2 regions of the Paenibacillus sp. FSL F4-0122 genome follow, and region 1 is predicted to be linked to the other one. Evidence: riboswitches for the same ligand, from Rfam matches in the RefSeq annotation. Region 1 holds a riboswitch; the other holds the start of a gene.
What was found. Region 1 has a riboswitch for preQ1 ahead of queF (preQ(1) synthase). Riboswitches for the same ligand answer to the same signal wherever they lie in the genome.

Region 1 (11,319 bases):
AAAAATCACATGTCTGCGAACCCTCCTACAGGCTTGCGCCATTTCCAGCCACCAATGTGAAGGTCTTAGGAATTCCCTTATCATACACGTCGGAAGATAGATTAGGTTCTTCTACTAATTGGCGGATCACTAGTCCGCTATTAGCTGCTGCGGTTACAATTTCTCCGAGTGTCCAGCGGCGCCAATACACAACACTATGCTCTTGTTCACCTGCTGGTTTACCTGTGGAAGGCAAATACTTGGAATAGGATACCTTTTTCTCTTCCAATGATGAGTCAAAATAATCTCCGTTTACTTTGTGTTTGCGTACCTTCGCAGTAGATCCCTTCGAGGAAATAAGCTTGGTCGTTACCGGATGAAAATCGCGGAGTACAAATACGCCTCCAGGAGAAAGCAATCGGCGAGCTGTTTCCATGAATAGTGTAAGGTTGGTAAAGTAATGAACAATTCCTAACTCCGCGAAGACGATGTCATATGAACCATCAAGGACGTCTTCTGGCAGCTTAAGAATATCTGAGACGATATAGGTTAGTGGTACCCCTGCTTCTTGGGCAAGATCAGCCGCATATCGCGCATTGGCTTCCGAGAAGTCAGCAACCGTTACTTCCGCACCTAGTAATGAGAGTGCCACGGCCTTCATTCCGTTTGAGCCCATTAAATTCATCATTTTCTTCCCCTTCACCTCTCCAAAAAAAGAAAGGAGCGGGTAAAGCTTTGCACTTGGTTCCTTTATTAATTTTGCAGCTGCTTCTGACGGTGTACCAAACCGAGTTACCCAAGCGGTATAAGTATCTTCGTTCCATAGTTCTTCGCTTGTTGGCACAGCGTTTTTTTCTGCCTGATTATTTGAATATTGATTCTGCTCTTCCATCCATTGCTACCCCTTTATGTGTAAAATATCTGTTATGAAGCATTCTGAATGGCATCAGCCATCCGGATAGTTTTCCTTCTTCCCGCGTACAAATATACTGCGAGTCCAATCATAACGAGCAGCCCACCTGCCCATTGTAAGGTTGTTAGCTGTTCACCCAAGAGTAAATACGCTAAGATACTGGCACCCACTGGTTCTCCTAAAATGTTCATTGAAACCGTAGTCGCAGATACATATTGTAGTAACCAATTAAACAAAATATGGCCAAACACCGTTGGCACCACTGCTAACAATACAAAGATTCCCCATTCCTTGGCCGGATAATTAAAAAAGGAAATCCCCATGAACAGATTGTATACGGCGAACACGCCAGCGGCTGACAAGAAGACAATCAAGCTATATAAATAAGAGGGCATGCGCACCACTAGCTTTTGACCGATCAGCATATGTACAGCTACCGCGACAGTGCCTCCGACCGATAATAGATCACCTTTAAGATTATCTGCAGAGATTCCAATATCACCCCAGCCGATAAACACGACACCGCCAATTGCAATGCCAAGCCCTAGAATAGCAGACAGAGCTGTCTTTTCCTTATACAAAAAATAAACACCCAGCATAATAAATACAGGCTCCAGCGCCATGATCATTGTTGAACTAGCTACCGAAGTATACTTTAATGATCCCATCCATAGCAAAAAATGCAGCGCAAGCATTGCGCCTGAAAGGATGAGCATTAGCCAGTCTTTTTTACTTAGAGCAAAAGCAGCTCCACTATAGGGTCTTGCAAAAGGCAGCATCAGCAGTGAGGTAAATAATAATCTGTACATGCCTTGTATAGATGCAGGTGCATCAGACCATTTAATAAAAATGGCGGAAAAAGAGATGGCCACAATCCCTATCAACATTAATAGTGGAATCGGAAGTGGCGGTTTTTTAAGTTTCACATGTTACGCGTCCTTTCAATATCTTAAGTCACTTATGTTAATTTAACGCAGACCGTGAAAAAATGCATCTTTTTTCATAAGATTTCACTAAAAAAAGCACAAGCAATGTCATTTCTGACGAAAGCTCATGCTTCTTAAAAGGCTAGGGCTTCAGAACAACCTTGATGCAATCTTCTTTTTTCTCACTAAAAACGTCATAGCCATGCTCCGCTTTACTAATTGGCAGGCGATGCGTAATGATATCTGTAGGATCAAATTTATTTTCTTTAATCATCTTATACAGCAACGGCATATAGTGAATCACCGGCGCTTGTCCCATCTTTAATGTGATGTTTCGTTCAAATAGCTGACCCAGCGGGAACATATTGTAATTAAGTCCATAGACCCCTACAAGCTGGATGGTTCCGAATTTACGTACGATATCCGCGGCCATTCTGAATGCACTGAGCGAGCCCCCTTGCAGCTTCAGAACCGTTTCCACTTTCTCCAAGGCAGATATTTTGGCATCTAGACCCACACAGTCAATAACCACATCTGCGCCCCCATGAGTGATCTCCTTCAAATGAGCCCCAATGTCCTTGATCTCTTCGAAGTTATAAACTTCAACATTATTGGTCAGCTTCGCATGTTGCAATCGGTAGCCGATATGGTCAACAGCAATGACTCTAGAGGCTCCTTTGATCCAGGCAAACTTTTGAGTTAGCAGTCCCACGGGCCCGCAGCCGAGAACAATGACCGTATCTCCCGGCTTCACTCCCCCGCTTTCTATTCCCCACCAAGCAGTAGGCACAATATCAGATAAGAAAAGAATTTTCTCATCTTCCATTTCTGCATCCTCCGGAACTACAAAAGGCCCAAAATTACCATAAGGTACCCGCAGCAATTCAGCTTGTCCGCCAGCAAAACCGCCATAAGTATCGGAATAACCAAGATAACCGCCTGTGTCCTTGGCGTCATTAGCATTGTCGCATTGGCTCTCCATCTCATGCTGGCAGAAAAAACACTGCCCACAGGCGACATTAAAGGGGATGATGACTCGGTCACCTTTTTTGACTCTAGTTACGTCAGGTCCCACTTCCTCAACAATCCCCATCGGCTCATGACCAATAACATAATCATCATGCATACCTGGAATTTCTCCGTTATAAATGTGCAGATCCGAGCCACAAATCGCCGTAGTGGTAATCCGAACAAGAATGTCATCTTTTTTCTCAAGCTTCGGATCAGCTACTTCTTTAACTTTCACTTTTTTCTTCCCTTGGTAGGTTAGTGCTTTCATGCTGTTAATCCGCTCCTTTGGAGATGGTCTAGAGATATAACGTTCATACCTTTCTATGTTATATCCCTAAGCCCTAACCTCTTATCCATGAAGAAGCGGAGAATACATCATCAGTGCGTAATTATCAGTTACAGCTTCATCTCCAATTAGATCTCCAGATCGGGTATATACTTTTCGACTGATCTTATTACTGCGTATATATCCGCCCCAAGGCTCTAGACTAATCCTATGATCACTTTCGTATACTTCATAATCATAAAGCGCCTGCTCATTGCATCTCCATTCCCCGTGTAAATGGCTATCGTCCAGCCAGAGCTTTAGTTGATACGTTTGAGCGGTGTTATTTTTCAATTGAAGATCCAAATAGTTATAAGAACAGGTCGCCCCGCTTCCAAAAGGTTGTGTACGTTGTTCATCTGGAAATACATCATAGCTGTGACGATGCCGTTCAATAACGGTAAGTGGTGTGTGCAGTGCCATCCAATAGATCAGATTAGACAACTGGCATAAGCCTCCTCCAACCCCGGAATGAAAACCACCATAATGAAGCACCATACCCTCCAGATACCCTTTTCGTTTAGTGGGCTTACCAATACTTCTCCAGTAGGAAAAAGTCTCCCCCGGCTGCACAACAAGTCCATCCAGCTTCGCAATTGCCAGCCGTAAGTTAGTAATTTTATTGTATTGAAGCAGCATATCTACATTCCGAAGACTTCTTAATAACGGGGTAGCATGAGTCATAGCTGCATAAGATAATGTTTCATCCGTACGCTGCTTCGCTATTTTGCTTCGTCCAGTGTACCATTTCAAATATCTTTTCCAAATAAAATATCGTTTGCCAGCAAACAATCTAAGGCGAGAACGCTGAATAGGCTTCATGGCAGCCTGGGGTGTATTCATCTAGAACTGAACCTCGCTTTCAGCTCGTAACTGGGCGAATCTACCTCCAATTATCGCATTATGATGCTTAACGATCTCCCTACTACTCAGAACCCCATTATCAAAGGTGCTATGAGCATCTGAAACCAGTACACTTTTATATCCCATGCTGTATGCGCGTCTTATTGTCGTATCCAGACAGAATTCACTTTGCATCCCACAGATCACCAGATTCGTGATCCCGAGCTTTTGGAGTTCATCTTGCAATTCCGTTCGGTGAAAAGCATCCCAAGTAGGCTTCTCAACGATAACTTCGCCTTCCTGCGGTGTGATGCGGTGACTGATCTGCCAAGTGGGTGTACCTTTTGTGTACTCCTCATCTTCGGTATGTTGAATATACACAATAGGAGTACCTGCTAATCGAGCTTTTTGCTGAAGGGAGACAATCCTGTCCATCACACCCTCTTCATCGTACAGCTTTAGTTCATAGGAGAACATGGCTTCTTGAACATCGATAATTAATAATGCTGTTGATTGTTCCAAATGAATAACCTCCAAGAGCTTTTTTCAAAATCATACCAGAAACTGGGACAGACTATCTACCTACTAGAAGTTACAAATGTTAAAAATAAAAACCGAGCATCTGTAAGCAGATACCCGGACGATTTCATCAATCTTTTATTTGCCACGCTTATTATGCCAGATCAATGCATGCAGCTGTGGAAGTACACGAACCTTGTTCATATCCGAATCCACGATTACTTTATTAAACAACCACTCCAGCCTTCCCAGAAGTCGAGCAGAAATGTTGCCCTCTTCCGTGACATCATCATTACCAGGCTGCAGAAAGAGCTGCACATTCGGATATCGCTGGTGAACGTTTTTCGCATAATCAAAATCATTATCATCAAACACTACGACCTTCAAGCTATGCGTAGAACGACCCAGTTTCTCCATCTTACTCATGATGTTATCTAACATTTCCCAATTCGTTGTCATTCCTGAGCTTGGGGGTTTAGGGCTGATTGTCAGCACATCCACGTCATTGAACCAATCCTGCCATTTACTCCCCTGAGTTTCTATCGCTGCTTTTATTCCACGCTCATGAAGCAGACTGATGAAGGTACCCATTCCTTCACCAATCAAGGCAGGATTACCGCCTGAAATCGTAACACAGTCGAAATTATCGCCAGCTAACGCCAATAATTCATTTATGATTTCTTCTGCTTCCATCATGCGAACCTTATTCTTAGCCGTACCATCCCAAGTAAAAGCGGAGTCACACCAGCCGCAGCGATAATCGCAGCCATAGGTGCGGACAAACATCGTCTTCACTCCAATTACCGCACCTTCGCCTTGAATAGTTGGACCGAACATTTCAATTACAGGAATCTTACTCACAGTCACAGCCTCCATACAAACGGTAGGATGGCCCTTCATCCGGAACGTCTTCAGCCAGCACCTCTGCCCAAGAGGTTGGAGTCTCCCATAGCTTTACCGAGTATAAAGGCAACCCTGCTTGCTTAAGCTTGTAGGCAATATATGAAGACATATTCTCCACTGTGGTGCGGAAAGACAATAAGGCTACTTTGGAGCCCGTATTCGTTAACGTCTCTAACACAGGTTCATTTCCCATAGCAAGAAAAGCGTGATCTAAACGATCTACAAGGCTTTGTTGTACTGTCATTTTGATATCGCTAAAATCAATGACGAAGCCTTCATCCGAGTGGCCTTCCGCGGCCATAGGTTTGCCCTTAAGCACTACTTCGAGCTTATAAGTATGTCCGTGCAGATTGCTGCATTTCCCTTTGTGTCCCACTAACTGGTGTGCCGCATCGAACGTAAATATTTTGCAGACTGAAACCTCGTTAAGCATTAAGAACCGGCCTCCATTCTCTCCGCCTCATATTGCTCAAGACCACGCTGACGCAATAGACAGGCTGGACAAGTACCGCAGCCACTGCCAATAATACCGTTGTAACAGGTCAGTGTGTGTTCGCGAACATAATCAAAATACCCCAGTTGATCGGCCATTTTCCACGTTTCTTTTTTATCCAGCCACATTAGGGGAGTGTGGATCGCAAACTCATAGTCCATAGATAAGTTCAGCGTAACATTCAATGATTTCACAAAAACATCACGGCAGTCCGGATAACCGCTAAAGTCCGTTTGGCAAACCCCAGTGACGATATGGGAGTACCCCAGTTGTTTAGCTAATATAGCGGCAAAAGATAAAAACAACAAATTCCGTCCATCGACGAAAGTACTTGGAAGCTCATCCCCTTCCCCAGCCACGATATCTATATCCTGACGGGTAAGTGCATTGGGTGCCAGCTGATTAAGCAGCCCCAGATCAAGAATATGCTGTTTTACATTAAACTTAGCTGCTATCTCTGTTGCAACTTCGATTTCAGCCGCATGACGTTGATTATAGTTGAAGGTAACTACCTGCACTTCCTCATACTGCTGCAATGCCCAAACCAGGCAAGTGGTGCTATCTTGTCCGCCGCTGAATACGACGAGTGCTTTTTTGTTCATATGAATCTCTCCTTATCACAAGTTGGAATTTAGCGGTTGTCCACTTTTTCTGGATAGAGGTCGTGATTGATTAAGCGGTGTTCCGCCATCGCCTCATACTTCGTACCCGGTCTTCCATAGTTGCAATAAGGATCAATTGAAATGCCTCCGCGCGGAGTGAACTTGCCCCATACCTCAATGTAACGCGGATCCATCAGTGAGATCAGTTCATTCATAATAATGTTGACACAGTCCTCATGAAAGTCACCATGGTTGCGGAAGCTAAACAGATACAGCTTTAATGATTTGGATTCCACCATTTTTTGTTCAGGAATATACGAAATATACAGCGTGGCAAAATCCGGCTGACCCGTTACAGGACACAAGCTAGTGAACTCAGGGCAGTTGAATTTAACAAAATAATCACGTCCGGGATGTTTGTTATCAAACACCTCCAGAATGTCTGGATCATAACCAAACTTGTACTGTGTTCCCTGATTACCAAGCAAAGTAACTTCTTGCATTTCCTCTTTCAATCTTCCTTCTGACACGACAAAAAACCCCTCTCTTTTCCTTCGGCCTTGGCCGGTAATGGAAAGAAGAACGAGATTTCGAAAACTTGGCTCCACTAAGAAGAAACGGAAGCAACGTCCGGATAAAGGACAGCAACCGCTTGTACTGTTTAATATATTCTTAGTTTTTTATAGAGGGAGTTCGCGAACCTCTCCTGCACAACTTTAGTGCAGACTTCTTCTTAAAGCATAAAGCATATTGCGTCTTGAACTATACCATGGGTAGCCCGCTCCTGACAAGTTCTACTCTTTACTGTTACCTTATACAGATCAGCAAATCACTCCAGATTAACGTGGATAGACCTGCGTATGTAGAGATTAGGAAGCTCAAAACCAATGCCAATTTGATTGTGGATTTCTTTTTAATGACATGAATTATTCATATGGTTAATTAAGATGCGGCAAAAAAAAGGATTCAAATCCTAAGAAAAGGGTAACTTATTCATAATAATCTTCGAGCTAAGGGTGGGAGCATTTTATGGAACAAAGTATACAGCAGCTTATGGATTGGCTTAACAATCATTTGAATGAAACAATCGCTATTGAAAAGAAAGAACTTCGTGATTTGGATAAAGTTCATTTCAATTTAGAGTCCGTAGATTTCCGGAGTGCAGACGATGTTATTGATGAATATCTTGGAAGTGCACTGATATTAAGAGGTTTCGGCAGCACACTTAACGCCGATGGTGAACTGGTATCCCTGCCACAATCCACTTATGATTTAGCTGTTGAAGGTCTTCAAATCGTAGACTTAGCCGACCGCAAGGCAGAAATAACTACGGACAGAGCTAATTACACCCTTTCAGTAGATTAAACGAACATGATTATGATAAGCAAAAAGAGCCCACAGCGATTGCGGGCTCTTTTTGCTTATCATTTATTCTTCTCCAATGATCTCCACTTCAGTTTCCAGCTCTACACCGAATTTATCCTTCACAGTCGCTCTTACATGGTGGATTAGCCCGATGTAATCACTGGCTGTTGCATTATCTGCATTCACAATAAATCCCGCATGCTTCTTGGATACCTCAGCACCGCCGATTCTTGTACCCTGTAAGCCGCTCTCTTGAATTAACTGACCTGCAAAACGGCCTGGAGGCCGCTTAAATACACTCCCACAGGATGGATACTCAAGCGGTTGCTTCGATTCACGTAAATAAGTTAGTTCATCCATTTTTGCCTTGATCGTTAAAACATCACCGGAAGTCATAGCAAATTTGGCCTCAAGTACAATGTACTCACCGCTTGCGAACACGCTTTTTCTGTAACCCCATTGCAGCTCATCACCTTGCAGAGTTACCAATTGCCCGTTCTTATTTATAGCTAGTGCACTATGCAGGACATCTTTGATCTCACCGCCATAAGCACCTGCGTTCATATAGAGCGCTCCACCAACTGTTCCTGGAATGCCACAGGCGAACTCAAGACCCGTAAGCTCCTTATCAAGTGCATATCTGGAAACATCAATTATTTTGGCACCACATTGCGCATATAAGAGATTGTCGCGAATTCCCATTTCGGTCAGTCCTGCCGTTTGCAGAACGATCCCACGTACACCTCCATCACGGATAATCACATTGGAGCCATTCCCAAGTACCGTAAGGGTTATCCCATTTTGTTCTGCATATGTAACGATCTTTTGAATTTCATCATAAGTAGCTGGTGCAGCCAAAATATCAGCTTTGCCGCCCATTTTAGTGTACACGTGATCTTTTAAATTCTCATGACTTTTCACTATTCCTGCAGTCATTAACTGCTCTAGGTCATCTTGAATTTTGTCAATATTCATGTTTTTATGCTCCTTTAACCATGTATAAATGATGGTCCTTGATCTATTTTAAAGAGTTATTATGAAATTGTAGGCAACCACAACTGTAACAACGAACAGGCTCCCTTGTCAATGACGGGAGCCTGTTCGTTGTATGATTTTAGATGATAAAATTACACAGCTTTATAGGCAGCAAGCTCGTAAGGAAGACACAGTGGCACACCCGTACGTGGATCCGGAACGATATCCGCTTCAATTCCAAACACTTCCCGCAATACATCTGGTGTCATAACCTCAGTAGGTGAGCCTTCGCTAACCACAGTACCGGACTTAATCGCTACCATATGCTGCGCATAACGAGTAGCATGATTCAAATCATGCACGACCATGATGATGGTACGGCCTTCTTCCTCATTCAGCTTTTGCAATAGCTGGAGAACTTCGAGCTGATGCGCCATATCTAGGAAGGTTGTAGGCTCGTCAAGGAATAAAATATCTGTTTCTTGAGCTAACGCCATAGCGATCCATGCGCGTTGACGTTGTCCACCTGAGAGACGGTCAATAGGGCGATCATGAAAAGATTCCATGCCCGTAACAGAGATGGCGTTGGAGATGATGTTGCGATCCTCAGCGGTCATCGTGCCAAATCCCTTTTGATGAGGGAAACGACCGTAGCTGACCAGCTCAGATACCGTCAGACCGTCAGGAGCCGTTGGGTTCTGCGGTAGAATCGCTAGCTGCCTAGCAACCTCTTTAGTTGAAAAGTTATGGATCGATTTGCCGTCCAGCATTACGGTGCCACTCTTCGGCTTCATAATCCGGGCCATCGTTTTGAGGATTGTAGATTTACCGGAGCCGTTAGCACCTACTAGTGCAGTGATTTTTCCCGTAGGGATAGACAAGTTCAATCCTTTAACTATAGTAGCCTCTGCATACCCAATACTTAATTCTTCTGTATTCAAACGTTCTGACATGATCTACAACTCCCTTAAAAGTTTTATGGAGCTATGCTCCTAAGTATGAACTAATTTACGCTTTAGACTTGGCGAGTAAATATAAAAAGTAAGGTGCGCCAATAATCGCAACCACAATGCCAGTCGGAACTTCCGCAGGTTGCAACACCCATCTGCCGATGGTATCAGCGGTAATCATAAGAAGCGCCCCTGTCAAAGCACTAGCAGGTAATAACACCTGATGACGGGGTCCCACGAGCCTGCGAGCCAGGTGTGGTGCTATCAGGCCGACGAAGCCAATACCTCCGCTTACTGCGACGCAGGAGCCGGCAAGCGCTACGGCTGTTACCAGAAGGAGAATACGTTCCTTCTCCACACGCATTCCTAGACCTAATGAAGTATGGTCCCCTAGATTCAATACATTTAGAACCCGGGCTTTATAGAAGGCGAACGGTAACAGAATCACGATCCAAGGCAGCAAAGCAAGGACGAATCTCCAATCCCCACCCCATATTTTCCCGGCGATCCAAGTAGCTACAAATTGATAATTATTAGGATCAAGCCTAAGTGCCAATACAAGCTGGCAAGCATTGATTCCTGCAGCGACCGCAATCCCGATAAGGATCAGCCTTGTAGGAGACAGACCATCTGCCTTCCGGTAGGCAAGAATATAGATTAAAGCTGCGGTCAGGCCAGCCCCACCAAGCGCTAGGAGAGGCAAGACAAATACCGGAGCTGCGGTTGTAGCCGGAAAGAACGAGATGAAAATGATTACAGCAAAACCTGCACCAGCACTTATGCCCAGCGTAGCCGGTTCAGCGAGTGCATTACGTGCGAGACTTTGTAGAATACAGCCTGACACTGCAAAGCCCGCTCCAACTAACAATGAAATTACGATGCGGGGTAATCTGAAATCAAATAAAATAAGCTTTTGCTGATGTGTTCCATCACCCAGCAGTGTATGTAATACCTCCAGTGGGGATAGACGCATAAACCCTGTATTCATACTGACTATAAACACCACGACGATCAGTATAGCAAGGAGCGATAACACCGTTATGGTGCGTGTGCGGCGTTCTTTTTCATCTGGAGTAAGGGTTATTTTGGGCATTACAGCTCCCCCTTCCGCTTACTCGCTAAATAAATAAAGAAAGGTACGCCGATGATGGCAATTAAGGCTCCTAGCGGTGTCTCATACGGTGCATTTATCATTCTTGCGGCAATATCTGCAAAGATAATCAATAAGCTCCCCAGAACAGCCGAGCAAGGTATAATCCAGCGGTAGTCCACTCCAACGAAATAACGTGTAACATGTGGAATAATTAGTCCTATAAAAGCAATCGGGCCAACCGTTGAAACCGCACTTCCAGCTAAGATAACCACAACAATCATACATGCCAACTGAACTAACCTTGTCCGCTGCCCCAGACCAACCGCAACTTCTCTTCCTAAGCTGAGCAATGTAACGGATCGTGATAACATCATCGCTGCAATTAAGGCCACGGCCACCCAAGGGAATATAATCTTGATCTG
Region 2 (11,319 bases), 4.7 Mb from region 1:
TTTCGTTACACCGGAGCATGTAAGAGCTGCCTGTATTCATGCCTTGAATAATGGGGAAACGATGTATACGCCAAATTCCGGGTTACTGGAGCTTAGAGAGGAGATCGCTACTTATCTGCACACAAGTTTCAAGCTTCGTTATGAGCCAAACGATGAGATTATGGTTACGGTGGGCAGCAGCGAGGCTGTGGACTTGGCATTACGAGCTTTCATTACACCTGGGGATGAGATTATCGTCCCTTCTCCCAGCTATATCGCATATTCGCCGATTACCCATTTGAACGGGGGGGTTACGGTGGAGGTAGAATCATCGGCCGAGCAGGGGTTTAAGCTTACTGCTGAAGCGTTACGGAAGGTGATTACTCCGCGTTCGAAGCTTCTTATGGTGAATTTTCCGACTAATCCTACAGGTGCAGTAATGACTTATGAAGATTGGCTGCCTATTGCACAGATTGTAAAAGAGAATAACCTACTGGTCATTTCAGATGAAATTTATGCCGAGCTTACGTATGACAGTCAGCATGTCAGCATCGCCTCTCTTCCCGGGATGCTGGAAAGGACGATTGTGATTAGCGGCTTCTCCAAAGCTTTTGCAATGACTGGCTGGAGAGTGGGTTATGCTTGTGGCGATCGAGAATTAATTGCTGCGATGCTAAAAATCCATCAATACACTGCAATGTGTGCCCCCGTGCTCGGTCAAATTGCTGCGATTGAATCATTGCGCAACGGAATGCAGCATAAGGAACATATGAAGCAATGCTTCGATGAGCGGAGAAAGCTGCTGGTTAGTGGATTTCGATCCATTGGACTACCTTGCCATGAACCTGCGGGTGCATTTTATGCCTTTCCTTCCATCGCTCATACCGGAATGAAATCAGAAGACTTCGCTTTGCAGCTGCTCAGGGAGGTCGGTGTCGCTGCGGTTCCGGGTCATGTGTTTGGAGCAGGCGGAGAGGGTTATATTCGCTGCTCCTATGCCGCTTCCTTACAAAAATTGACAGAGGCGCTGGAGAGAATCGAAGATTTTATGAAAGTGAAGTTGTAATTCTAGAAGTCCCCCTCTATCATAGATGGGGGCTTTTCTGCGAATATGAGATAGAATAGGTTATACGGATACATTTAATAGGAGGTCGTAATTATATGCTTTCAGATATTCAAGACGTAATTAAACAAATCATTCCGGCTGATGATCAGTCCATCCTCAAGGCGGAGCATCGGCTGAACATTCTGACCAAACCTCCGGGCAGTTTGGGACAATTGGAACCTCTAGCTGTTAAGCTCGCTGGAATTTCGGGTACGGAGCAGCCTAGTTTCACCAAACGAACAGTTGTTGTGATGGCTGCTGACCACGGGGTATGCTGCGAAGGGGTTAGCGCATTTCCACAGGAAGTCACGCTGCAGATGGCCCATAACTTTCTCAGCGGTGGAGCGGCTGTAAATGTATTGGCACGTCAAGCTGGGGCAGAGGTACAGTTTGTCGATGTTGGCATAAACGGCGATCTTAGTCATGTCGATCTGATTGATCGTAAAGTGCGCCGGGGAACGGATAACATGGCTGTGGGACCTGCGATGAGTCGTGAGGATGCCATGAATGCTCTTCTTGTTGGGATAAGAGTTGCGCAGGAAGCGGTTAAGAACGGAACGGAGATTTTTATAACAGGCGAAATGGGCATTGGGAATACTACGGCTAGTGCTGCCATTCTATGTGCTCTCAAAGGAATAGCCCCTGAAGTAGCTGTGGGACGAGGAACGGGAATTGATGATGAACGTTTACTACATAAAATTGCAGTGGTGGAACGCGCCTTAAAGGTAAATCAGCCGAATTCAGCAGATCCGTTGGATGTATTATCTAAAGTTGGCGGACTGGAAATCGCTGGCTTGGCGGGACTGATTCTTGGTGCGGCTGCTAATCGGACACCTATCATTTTGGATGGTTTTATTTCGGGGGCGGCAGCGCTTGTGGCAAAAGCCCTTGCACCTGAATCCATCGCTTATATGATAGCCTCTCATGTATCAGGAGAACGGGGTCATAAGCTAATGCTGGAGCAGCTTGGACTTGAACCGCTGCTTAATCTCGGTCTGCGATTGGGTGAGGGAACAGGGGGAGTATTATGCCTTCATTTAATCGAGGCGATCTGCCGCATTTTGAGCGAAATGGCAACCTTTGAAAGTGCAGGCATCTCTGGAGCTGGTCAACGATGAGCATTCTTGTAACGGGAGGCGCACGTAGCGGTAAAAGTGGTTTTGCAGAAAAATTGATGCATTCACTGGCAGATCAGGCCTTCTATGTAGCAACCGGACAGGCTTTTGACGACGAAATGAAGGAACGGATTGCTCTGCATCAGCATCAACGAATGGAAAGTGGTTACGCTTGGGAGACGCTTGAGGAACCGTATGATTTACCAGATCTGCTAAAGCGATTATCGGGTGAAAAAGCGGTGCTCGTAGATTGTTTGACCTTATGGTTATCCAATGCATTATTGGCCGTGGAAGGTTTTGAAAATAGACAAGAGCTTGTTGAGAGTGAAATAACAAGACTTGAAGACAGTGTGCGTTCTTTTCAAGGGACGCTTATTCTGGTCACTAATGAGGTTGGCGACGGGATTGTTCCGGAGTATGCGCTTGGCCGATTGTATCGTGATCTGGCGGGACGAATGAACGCCCTGATCGCTCGGCAATGCGAACAGGTCTTTTTAGTAACTGTTGGAATTCCGATTGAGCTTAAGAGCAGGGAGTATCGTTTATGAGGGAGCGTAGGGATGCGGCCGTAGCTGCTTTTCAGTTCTTATCCCGATTTCCTGTAAAAGGTGATCCGGGATTCTCTCCTGAACTGCTGCGCCGCAGTGTAATCTTCTATCCCATGGTAGGCGCAGCAATTGGGCTGTGTGTAGCTGCTGGAGCAGCCCTGACGGGATTGCTTTTACCTGCTTGGCCAGCAGCAGTGATCGCTCTGATTCTGTGGGTAAGCCTCACTGGCGGGTTGCATCTTGATGGCTGGATGGACAGCGCAGATGGTCTGCTCAGCTATCGGCCACGGGAGCGTGCCCTGGAGATTATGAAGGACAGCCGTGTGGGTGCGATGGGCGTACTTGCCTGCGTGCTGCTCCTGCTGTTTAAAGCTTCTTTGCTGGCAGCTCTAATCGAAGGCTACGCCTACTACGAGCTGCCGCTGCTCTTGGTACCAGCGGTCTGGAGCCGCTGGTATATGGTGCGGGCAATGGTGCGTTATCCCATTGCCCGTGGAGACGAGGGGCTGGCCGCGAACTTCGCCGGCCTAGCTTCCTCGCATGAGCGGCGCGCGCTGGCAGTCGCCGCGCTGCTCTCGCTGGCCGCCGCCGCTGCGCCTCTGGCGCTCGGCGCTGGCTTAGCCGCGTGGCCGCTGCATCTGGCGGCAGCTCTGCTGCTGCCGGTCGCGGCCTTGGCCTGCGGCACCGCAGCTGCGCGGCGGATCAGCAGCCGGCTCGGCGGGCTCACCGGTGACGTGTACGGCGCGCTGAACGAGCTGCTGGAGGTTGTGCTGCTGCTAGTGTTATTGCTGCTCCAGTACAATTTAATGTAAGCTCCACGGATGAACCTTGAGTAGTTTGCTGTAGGTAGCTCTACGGGTGAACCTTGAGTAATTTGCTGTAGGTAGCACCACGGATGAACCTTGAGTACAATTTGTTATGAGTAACCTTTGCGTTTTTAGGAGATTGACAGGGAAGAGGGATGACATGTTATTTGCCATTCTGCTATTTATAATTGCTGGCCTTGCTGAGATCGGTGGCGGATATTTAGTGTGGTTATGGTTGAGAGAATCAAGGCCACTTTGGTACGGCTTAGTGGGGTCCTTGATTCTGATAGCGTATGGGATTATCCCTACGTTGCAGAAATTCCCTTCCTTCGGCAGAGTGTATGCGGCTTACGGCGGGGTGTTTATCGTGCTCGCGGTCTTATGGGGATGGCTTGTAGACAAGAAGACACCAGACGTATATGACTGGGTCGGAGCAGGTATTTGTGTGATCGGTGTATCGGTCATCCTCTGGGCACCGCGACACTAAGTTGAGTGATGTTTGCTTAGCCATAAAAGCTGAATGAAAGCTGAGTAACCTAGTTTTTACTGAGTGAGTAACTTGGCTTCGGACTCAGGGGACCTTATTTGCGAAAAAAGGGTTATTTTGGAGCGTTTTCGGACACCAGAGGCGCTATTTGAACAAAAAAGGCTGAGTCTGGGTTGATTATGAGGCCATAGCGTCTCTCGAGTCCGAAAAAGCCTCCAAATGGTAGTTTTTCGAGTAATAGCGGCATCTGAGTCCGCAAGCCAGCAGCAAATAGCGTGCTGAGGTCTAAGTGAGAGCTTCGCGCAAGCTAGTGCATGTAGCTGATTCTATTGCTGTAGGTAGCATCCACGGAGGAACTTTGAGTAACTTGCTGTAGGTAGCATCCACGGAGGAACTTTGAGTAATTTGCTGTAGGTAGCATCCACGGAGGAACTTTGAGTAATTTGCTGTAGGTAGCATCCACGGAGGAACTTTGAGTAACTTGCTGTAGGTAGCATCCACGGAGGAACTTTGAGTAATTTGCAGTAGGTAGCATCCATGGAGGAACCTTGAGTAACTTGGTTCCGGACTCAGGAGACCTTATTTGCGAAAAAAGGGTTATTTTGGAGCGTTTTCGGACATCAGAGGCGCTATTTGAGCGAAATAGGCTGAGTCTGGGTTGATTATGAGGCCATAGCGTCTCTCGAGTCCGAAAAAGCCTCCAAATGGCAGTTTTTCGAGTAATAGCGGCATCTGAGTCCGCAAGCCAGCAGCAAATGGCGTGATGAGTCTAAGCGAGAGCTTTGCGCAAGCCTAGCGCATGTAGCCGAGTCTAAGCGAGAGCTTCGCGCAAGCCTAGCGCATGCACCCTGAGTCTAAGCGAGAGCTCCGCGCAAGCCTAGCGCATGCAGCCGAGTCTAAACGAGACCTCAGCAAGCGCTAGTGAGCCATAAACTAAAAACCCCCCTTCAACACTTTCGTGTGAACGGGGGTTATTGGTTTTCAAGCGTTAAATCTTAAATTGCTGCACAGCTTCTTGGAGTTTCTTGGCTTGCTCATACAGATGTTTAACGGTTTCTGCATGGCCTTCCAGTTCGACGCGCTGCCGCTCTGAGTTAGCAGCGAGTGTGTCCGCACTTTCTTGCGATCTTGATGTAATTTGTGCAGTTTCTTCGACGGAAGCACTGACTTCTTCTGTACTTGCCGAGATTTGCTGTGTAGCCGCAGATACGGATTGGATGCTGTGATTGATGCTTTGGATAAGAATCAGGAGGTGATTAAAGGCATCACCTGCTTCTGCTACTTTGCCGACTCCAGAGGCAACCTCAGAATTCACGTGGTTCATCTCGGTAACGGAGCGGCTCATATCTTCTTGAAGCCCAAGTAGGAAGTCACGGATCTGTTCGTTTGCGTTACGGGATTGTTCAGACAGCTTGCGTACTTCTCCCGCAACAACAGCAAAGCCGCGTCCATGCTCTCCTGCGCGTGCAGCTTCGATTGAAGCATTCAGCGACAGCATTTGGATCTGTTTCGTAATTTCAGTAATGCTGTGAACGACTTCTCCGATCATTACTGAACGCTCATTCATGATTTGTAATTGATCCAGCGACTGTAGGGAAGCACGTTCAACCTGGCGCATTTGCAGCACAGCGCTTTGAGCAATTTCATTACCGCCACTTGCTTCAGCGGAAGCCTCACTGATTTGCTCCGTGACTTCATTCGCTGCTGAGGCAATACTTTGAATGCCTAAATTGATTTCTTCCATTGCTCTCGAGTTATCTGATGCACTGCTAGCGATAGTCGTACTACCTTTGCCGATTTCTATTACCGATGAGCTGGAGTGTTCCGCCATATCATTGAGAACCTCAACACGTTCTTTTAAAGAGTTGGAATCCGCAACGACAGTATTAGAGGTTACCAGTACATGTCCAATCATTTCTTTCAGGCGTTGGGTCATCGCTTGGAAGCTTACGGACAACTGTGCAACTTCGTCATTTCCTTTAACTGATAATTCTTCGGTGAAATCTCCCTCTGCGAGCCGGGCACTATAAGCTGCCAGTTTTGAGATTGGACGTGTTATACGCACACTCATAAACCATGCACCAGTTAGACCGATGATCAACGTCAGAAGTGTGATTCCGGCACTTGTCCATAGAATACTGTCTGTTTTTTCTTGAATGAAGCTTACGTCACTGCTTACACCGATAACCATCGTACTTCCGGGAATACCGATATAAGCTGTTTTATGTATACCATGTGCGTCGCTATATGTATCGCTTAGTCCAGTTTTTCCTTTAGAGGCTTGTTGCATTGCAGAGGATACGGTGACACTTTCTGCCCGTTGCAATTTTGCATCGTGATCTGCGGATAGAATCTCAGCTTCTTTCCCTTTCAGATTGACCAGAAAAATGGTTTCCACTCCATGTTGTTTCCTCTTTTCCTGAAAATAGAACTCGAGATTGGTGGCAGACTGATCGTTCTTATTTAGGGTTTGCTGGGCGTGCATTACGTTGAGATTCTTATATACGTCCTGAGCAGCGGCAGTAAGGATTTTGTTAATCTGTGGCATAACATAGCTGTTGAAGATATTGATGGAGATAAAGTAGAAGCTGGTGCTTAACAAAAGAGACGTGAGCAACAGAACAACAAATAATAAACGCGTGAATTTGCGACTGATCGAATGCTTGATACGAAACATATCGTTCTCTCCTTTTTTTATGGACGGTGAGGTCATTTCTTTTTTTGGTCTTCACTAGATACTCCATGCCAACTGCTGGAAATTGGCGACCCGAGATATATTCCATAGTTATGTCATATTTCTACTAAATGGATCGGGAATAAGGTGTTTGATACTATTCTATAGAATTAACCTCTGGATGAATAGTGAAAGTTTTGTCCTATAGAGCATTTTTTTCTGAAAAAAATGAATTATTGCTGACTATTTTAGATAATTGTCGAAAAAAAAGAACTGGAACTACCAATTTCATATAAAAATATTATTTTTATGGATTGTTAAGCGCTATTGTGATAGAGTATTAATGTTTTGTTCCGAAAATTTAATATTGTAAGCCGCGGTTCGTAACCATCCCGCGTAAACAAAACTAGGAGGAATTTCAGTAATATGTTTAATTTGCTGTGGGGAGTTTTATTTGTTATTGTCAATTTTGCTTTTTTTCTACTCTGTTACCGCTTGTTCGGGAAAAGTGGAATGTATGCCTGGGTAGGTATTGCTACTGTAATTGCTAACATTCAGGTAGCTAAGACGATTGCTATGCCATTTGATATTGTGATGACACTCGGAAATACGATGTATGTCACTTTATATATGACCAGCGATTTACTTAATGAGAAGTACGGAAGAGCGGAAGCACGTAAAGCGGTCTGGTTTGGTTTCTTCACCTTGCTTATGACTACAGTCATTATGCAGATGGTATTAGTATTTAAGCCGCAGGAGACCGATATCGCTCAGTCTTCTTTGGAGACGATTTTTGGGCTGATGCCTCGACTAGCTTTGGGTAGTCTTACTGCTTACTTCATTAGTCAGTTCCTAGATGTTCGGTTGTACTCTTGGATTCGTAAATATTACAGCACCTCAAGTCAGCTGTGGATTCGTTCCAACGGTAGTACGATGATTAGCTCCTTTGTGGATACACTTATTTTCTGTACCATTGCGTTTGCGGGCTTGTATGACTGGAATGTATGGCTTGAAATTTTGCTTACGACTTATCTAGCGAAGTTCTTACTAACCGCAGTAAGCACACCTATCTTATATATCGCCCGAACCTTTACTTTTGCTGAAGAGGGTTCACCATCATCCGTTCAAAAGAAGGACTAAACAACAATACAGCCAGCGCGTACCGATCATAATCGATGCGTGCTGGCTGTTTTTTCGTTGTAAGATGGACTTAATAGTTACATGAAAGATGTGTACATAAAAATAATATAAAGCTAAAATAAGCTATCGTAGCAATTCTAGCGGGTTAGTTTAACAGGAGCGACTTCGATGGCGCTTATCACATATCCTTTAGTTTGGGCTGGACTTGCGGGGCAGTCCGATTGAAGAGAATGTATATAATCGGTAGTCACAGAAATTACGAACAGGTGTGATCAGGATGAATCTAGTAGTTCCTATACTGCGTCATGCAGCACAGCAGCCCGACAGCATTGCCTTAACCCATGACCAAGCAAGTCATACCTATGCCACATTAGTAAAAACGATGCGGAGAATCGCGAATGGCTTACAGCAAAAGGGTCTGAGGCATGACAAAATCGCGATTTTGTCTACGAATCGTATTGAATTTGTTGAGGTTTTTTTGGGGGCGATTTATGCGGGCTGTGTTCCCATTCCCTTAGATCCCAAATGGAGTGCTAATGAACTGCAGGTTATTATAGAGCAGTGCCAGCCGACAATGATTTTTGCCGAGCCGGAAGCCGCAAAGAATCTGACCTTCAAGGATCAAATGATCCAAACATTGACCTTCTCAAATGAACGAACAGGTTCCTATGATCAGTGGCTGGCTGCCCTGAAGCCGGAGGCTGAGTTGGATGAGACGAATGAATTATTATTTATTGGCTTTACTTCAGGCACAACCGGATTGCCCAAAGGTTATATGCGTACCCATTTATCATGGTTAAAAAGCTTTGAGGTCTCGAATATTGCTTTTGAATTGGACGCTATGAAGGATGTTTTGGCACCAGGTCCATTTGTGCATTCCCTATCCTTATTCGCCGTAATGCAGAGTCTATATGGTGGAGCAACCTTTCATATCACACAAAAATTTAGTGCCACGCAGGTGTTAGAGCTGTGCCAGCAAATTCCGGGCGTGGTGCTGTTCGTCGTACCAACAATGATCGAATCCATGATGCAGCAGGCTGTACCTGGGCAGATACAGATTGATGCGATTATTAGCTCAGGTGCAAAGTGGTCGGAGTTGTCCAAGAAAAGGGGCATGGAAGTGTTTGGTGGAGCTAGGCTTTATGAATCCTACGGTTCTTCAGAAGCGAGCTATATTAGTTATTTGGATGTTCTGACCGAGCATAATCCGACCTCTGTAGGCAAACCTTATCCCGGGGTGCAAATTTCCATTCGTGATGACCAGCTCCGGGAAGTCCCTCCTGGGGAGATTGGGCAGCTATATGTGCGTAGTGATATGATATTTTTAGGCTACCATCAATTGCCGAATGAGACAGCAGCAGCTTTTAGAGAGGGATGGCTTGTTTTAGAAGACTATGTTTATCAGGATGAAGCTGGTTATTTATATATGGCGGGACGTTTGAAGAATAAAATCATATCCGGAGGGCTGAACGTTTATCCGGAAGAAATAGAGAGGGTGCTGGAGTTTCTTCCGGAAATAGATGAAGTGATGGTGCTTGGCGTGCCTGACGATTACTGGGGAGAACAGCTGATAGCCCTCGTGAAGTGGAGCGGAGAACAGCATTTATCTGTCGAAGAAATTAAGAATTATTGCCGCCAGTATTTAGCGAGCTACAAAGCGCCGAAGCAGCTGCTAACCCTGGATGAATTTATCTATACAAGCAGTGGCAAAATTGCCCGGCAAGCGATGAAAGACTATGTGAAAAGAGCGATGATATGATAGAAGCAGTAATTGTCATGGCAAAACGTACACCGGTTGGCAGAATGGGTGGCTTATTAAGTACACTTGAGCCGGAGGCATTACTGGCGCCGCTTATTCAGCATATTGTAGCCGAAACGAACTTGCCTAAAGAACTGATCGATGATGTCATTATTGGGAATGTTGTGGGCCCAGGAGGTAATATTGCCCGGGTAGCTGCGCTTGAAGCGGGGCTGCCTGTTTCGGTTCCGGGCGTCACCGTGGATCGTCAGTGCGGATCTGGGCTAGAGGCAATTAATATAGCAGCAAGACTGATTCAAAGCGGCGCTGGTGAGATTTATTTAGCAGGTGGTGTCGAAAGTACGAGCCGTGCTCCATGGAAAATGGCTAAACCACAGACGTTAATGGGGGTTCCACAGCTGTATACCCGTGCACATTTTACGCCTAGCTCTTACGGTGATCCGGATATGGGAATTGCTGCAGAAAATGTAGCTAGGAAATACGGGATTTCTCGAGAAGAGCAGGATCAATGTGCCTTAAAAAGCCATCAAAAGGCGGTTCATGCTCAGCAAAGTGACCGGTTTCAGCAGGAGATAGTACCTCTTCAGGTAGAGGGGCAGTGGGTGAACACCGACGAATGTCCTCGGGCAAATACGAGTCTGGACAAGCTGCAAAAGCTGCCGCCAATTTTTGAAGAAAAGGGTACCGTCACTGCTGGAAATGCCTGTCCTATTAATGATGGCGCAGCGCTTCTATTAATGATGTCTAGTGAGAAATGCCAGCAGCTTAAGCTTACGCCTATTTTGCGGGTCGTGGATGCGCAAGCTGCGGGTGTAGATCCGAACTATTTGGGTATGGGACCTGTACCAGCTGTGCAAAAGGTGTTAAAACGCCAAAAGCTTACCGTTGCCGATTTAGATATCGTAGAGTTTAACGAAGCTTTTGCTTCACAAGTATTGGCATCACTGAACGAGCTTCAAATTCCACAGGAAAAGGTCAATCTTGGCGGGGGGGCATTAGCAATAGGCCATCCATACGGAGCTTCCGGGGCTATTTTAATGACTCGCTTATGTGCTGAAATGCAACATGCCCCTTACCAACGAGGGCTTGCTACTCTGGGAATCGGCGGTGGGATAGGTCTGGCAACACTCGTGGAGGTTATAGAATGAACAGTGTCCGACATCAGATCCATATGACTGCTGAATGGATTTCGGACTATGCACAGAGTATTGAAGCACCCGTGCAGACGATAAATGGAAAGCTGATCGCTCCTGCGACGATGCCTATTATTTTCTGGCAAGACTTCGATATTCCTTGGTTAATCATCGGTGAACCCTTGCTTCACGGCACTCAGAAATTTTCATATCAGGCTCCGATTACGGCGGGGATGATTTTGGATTGTGAATTAGCGTTAACGGGCGAGGTGCAAAAAGAAGGCAGACAGGGTAAACTGACTTTTTACACACATACGCTGGTTTGTAGGTGTGAGGGTAAGCTAATAGTCACCGCAGAAACGGTGTTAATTCGGGTAGGTGATGATCATGATAAAAAAGTGCATAACAGCTGAGGCTATCCGGCAATATGCAACTGCTTCCCAAGATTTGGCGCCTATACATCTAGATGCAGAGGCCGCAGCCAAGGCTGGTTTGGAGCGACCCATCGCACATGGGATGTATCTTATGGGATTAGCCCAATCTTTGTATATTGCTGAGCACCCTACACAGTGG

Region 2: another riboswitch for preQ1. It lies ahead of MHH49_RS03755 (queuosine precursor transporter); the one in region 1 lies ahead of queF (preQ(1) synthase).

What each region holds. Positions count from the first base shown of each region.
Region 1 covers NZ_JBBODI010000001.1:5,641,389-5,652,707, reverse strand. Annotated here, with positions in the region: gene MHH49_RS24725 (class I SAM-dependent methyltransferase) at 26-871, opposite strand; gene MHH49_RS24720 (DMT family transporter) at 904-1,818, opposite strand; gene MHH49_RS24715 (zinc-dependent alcohol dehydrogenase) at 1,961-3,097, opposite strand; gene MHH49_RS24710 (VanW family protein) at 3,179-3,997, opposite strand; gene MHH49_RS24705 (cysteine hydrolase family protein) at 3,998-4,519, opposite strand; gene queE (7-carboxy-7-deazaguanine synthase QueE) at 4,655-5,377, opposite strand; gene MHH49_RS24695 (6-pyruvoyl trahydropterin synthase family protein) at 5,370-5,852, opposite strand; gene queC (7-cyano-7-deazaguanine synthase QueC) at 5,852-6,514, opposite strand; gene queF (preQ(1) synthase) at 6,544-7,017, opposite strand; PreQ1 riboswitch class I at 7,181-7,224, opposite strand; gene MHH49_RS24680 (hypothetical protein) at 7,544-7,879, shown strand; gene murB (UDP-N-acetylmuramate dehydrogenase) at 7,943-8,854, opposite strand; gene MHH49_RS24670 (ABC transporter ATP-binding protein) at 9,007-9,807, opposite strand; gene MHH49_RS24665 (FecCD family ABC transporter permease) at 9,863-10,897, opposite strand; gene MHH49_RS24660 (FecCD family ABC transporter permease) at 10,897-11,319, opposite strand, start outside.
Region 2 covers NZ_JBBODI010000001.1:899,589-910,907, reverse strand. Annotated here, with positions in the region: gene MHH49_RS03785 (aminotransferase class I/II-fold pyridoxal phosphate-dependent enzyme) at 1-1,045, shown strand, start outside; gene cobT (nicotinate-nucleotide--dimethylbenzimidazole phosphoribosyltransferase) at 1,141-2,202, shown strand; gene cobU (bifunctional adenosylcobinamide kinase/adenosylcobinamide-phosphate guanylyltransferase) at 2,199-2,747, shown strand; gene cobS (adenosylcobinamide-GDP ribazoletransferase) at 2,744-3,559, shown strand; gene MHH49_RS03765 (YnfA family protein) at 3,714-4,040, shown strand; gene MHH49_RS03760 (methyl-accepting chemotaxis protein) at 5,029-6,717, opposite strand; PreQ1 riboswitch class I at 7,085-7,130, shown strand; gene MHH49_RS03755 (queuosine precursor transporter) at 7,141-7,854, shown strand; gene MHH49_RS03750 (AMP-binding protein) at 8,132-9,613, shown strand; gene MHH49_RS03745 (thiolase family protein) at 9,610-10,761, shown strand; gene MHH49_RS03740 (FAS1-like dehydratase domain-containing protein) at 10,758-11,159, shown strand; gene MHH49_RS03735 (MaoC family dehydratase) at 11,134-11,319, shown strand, end outside.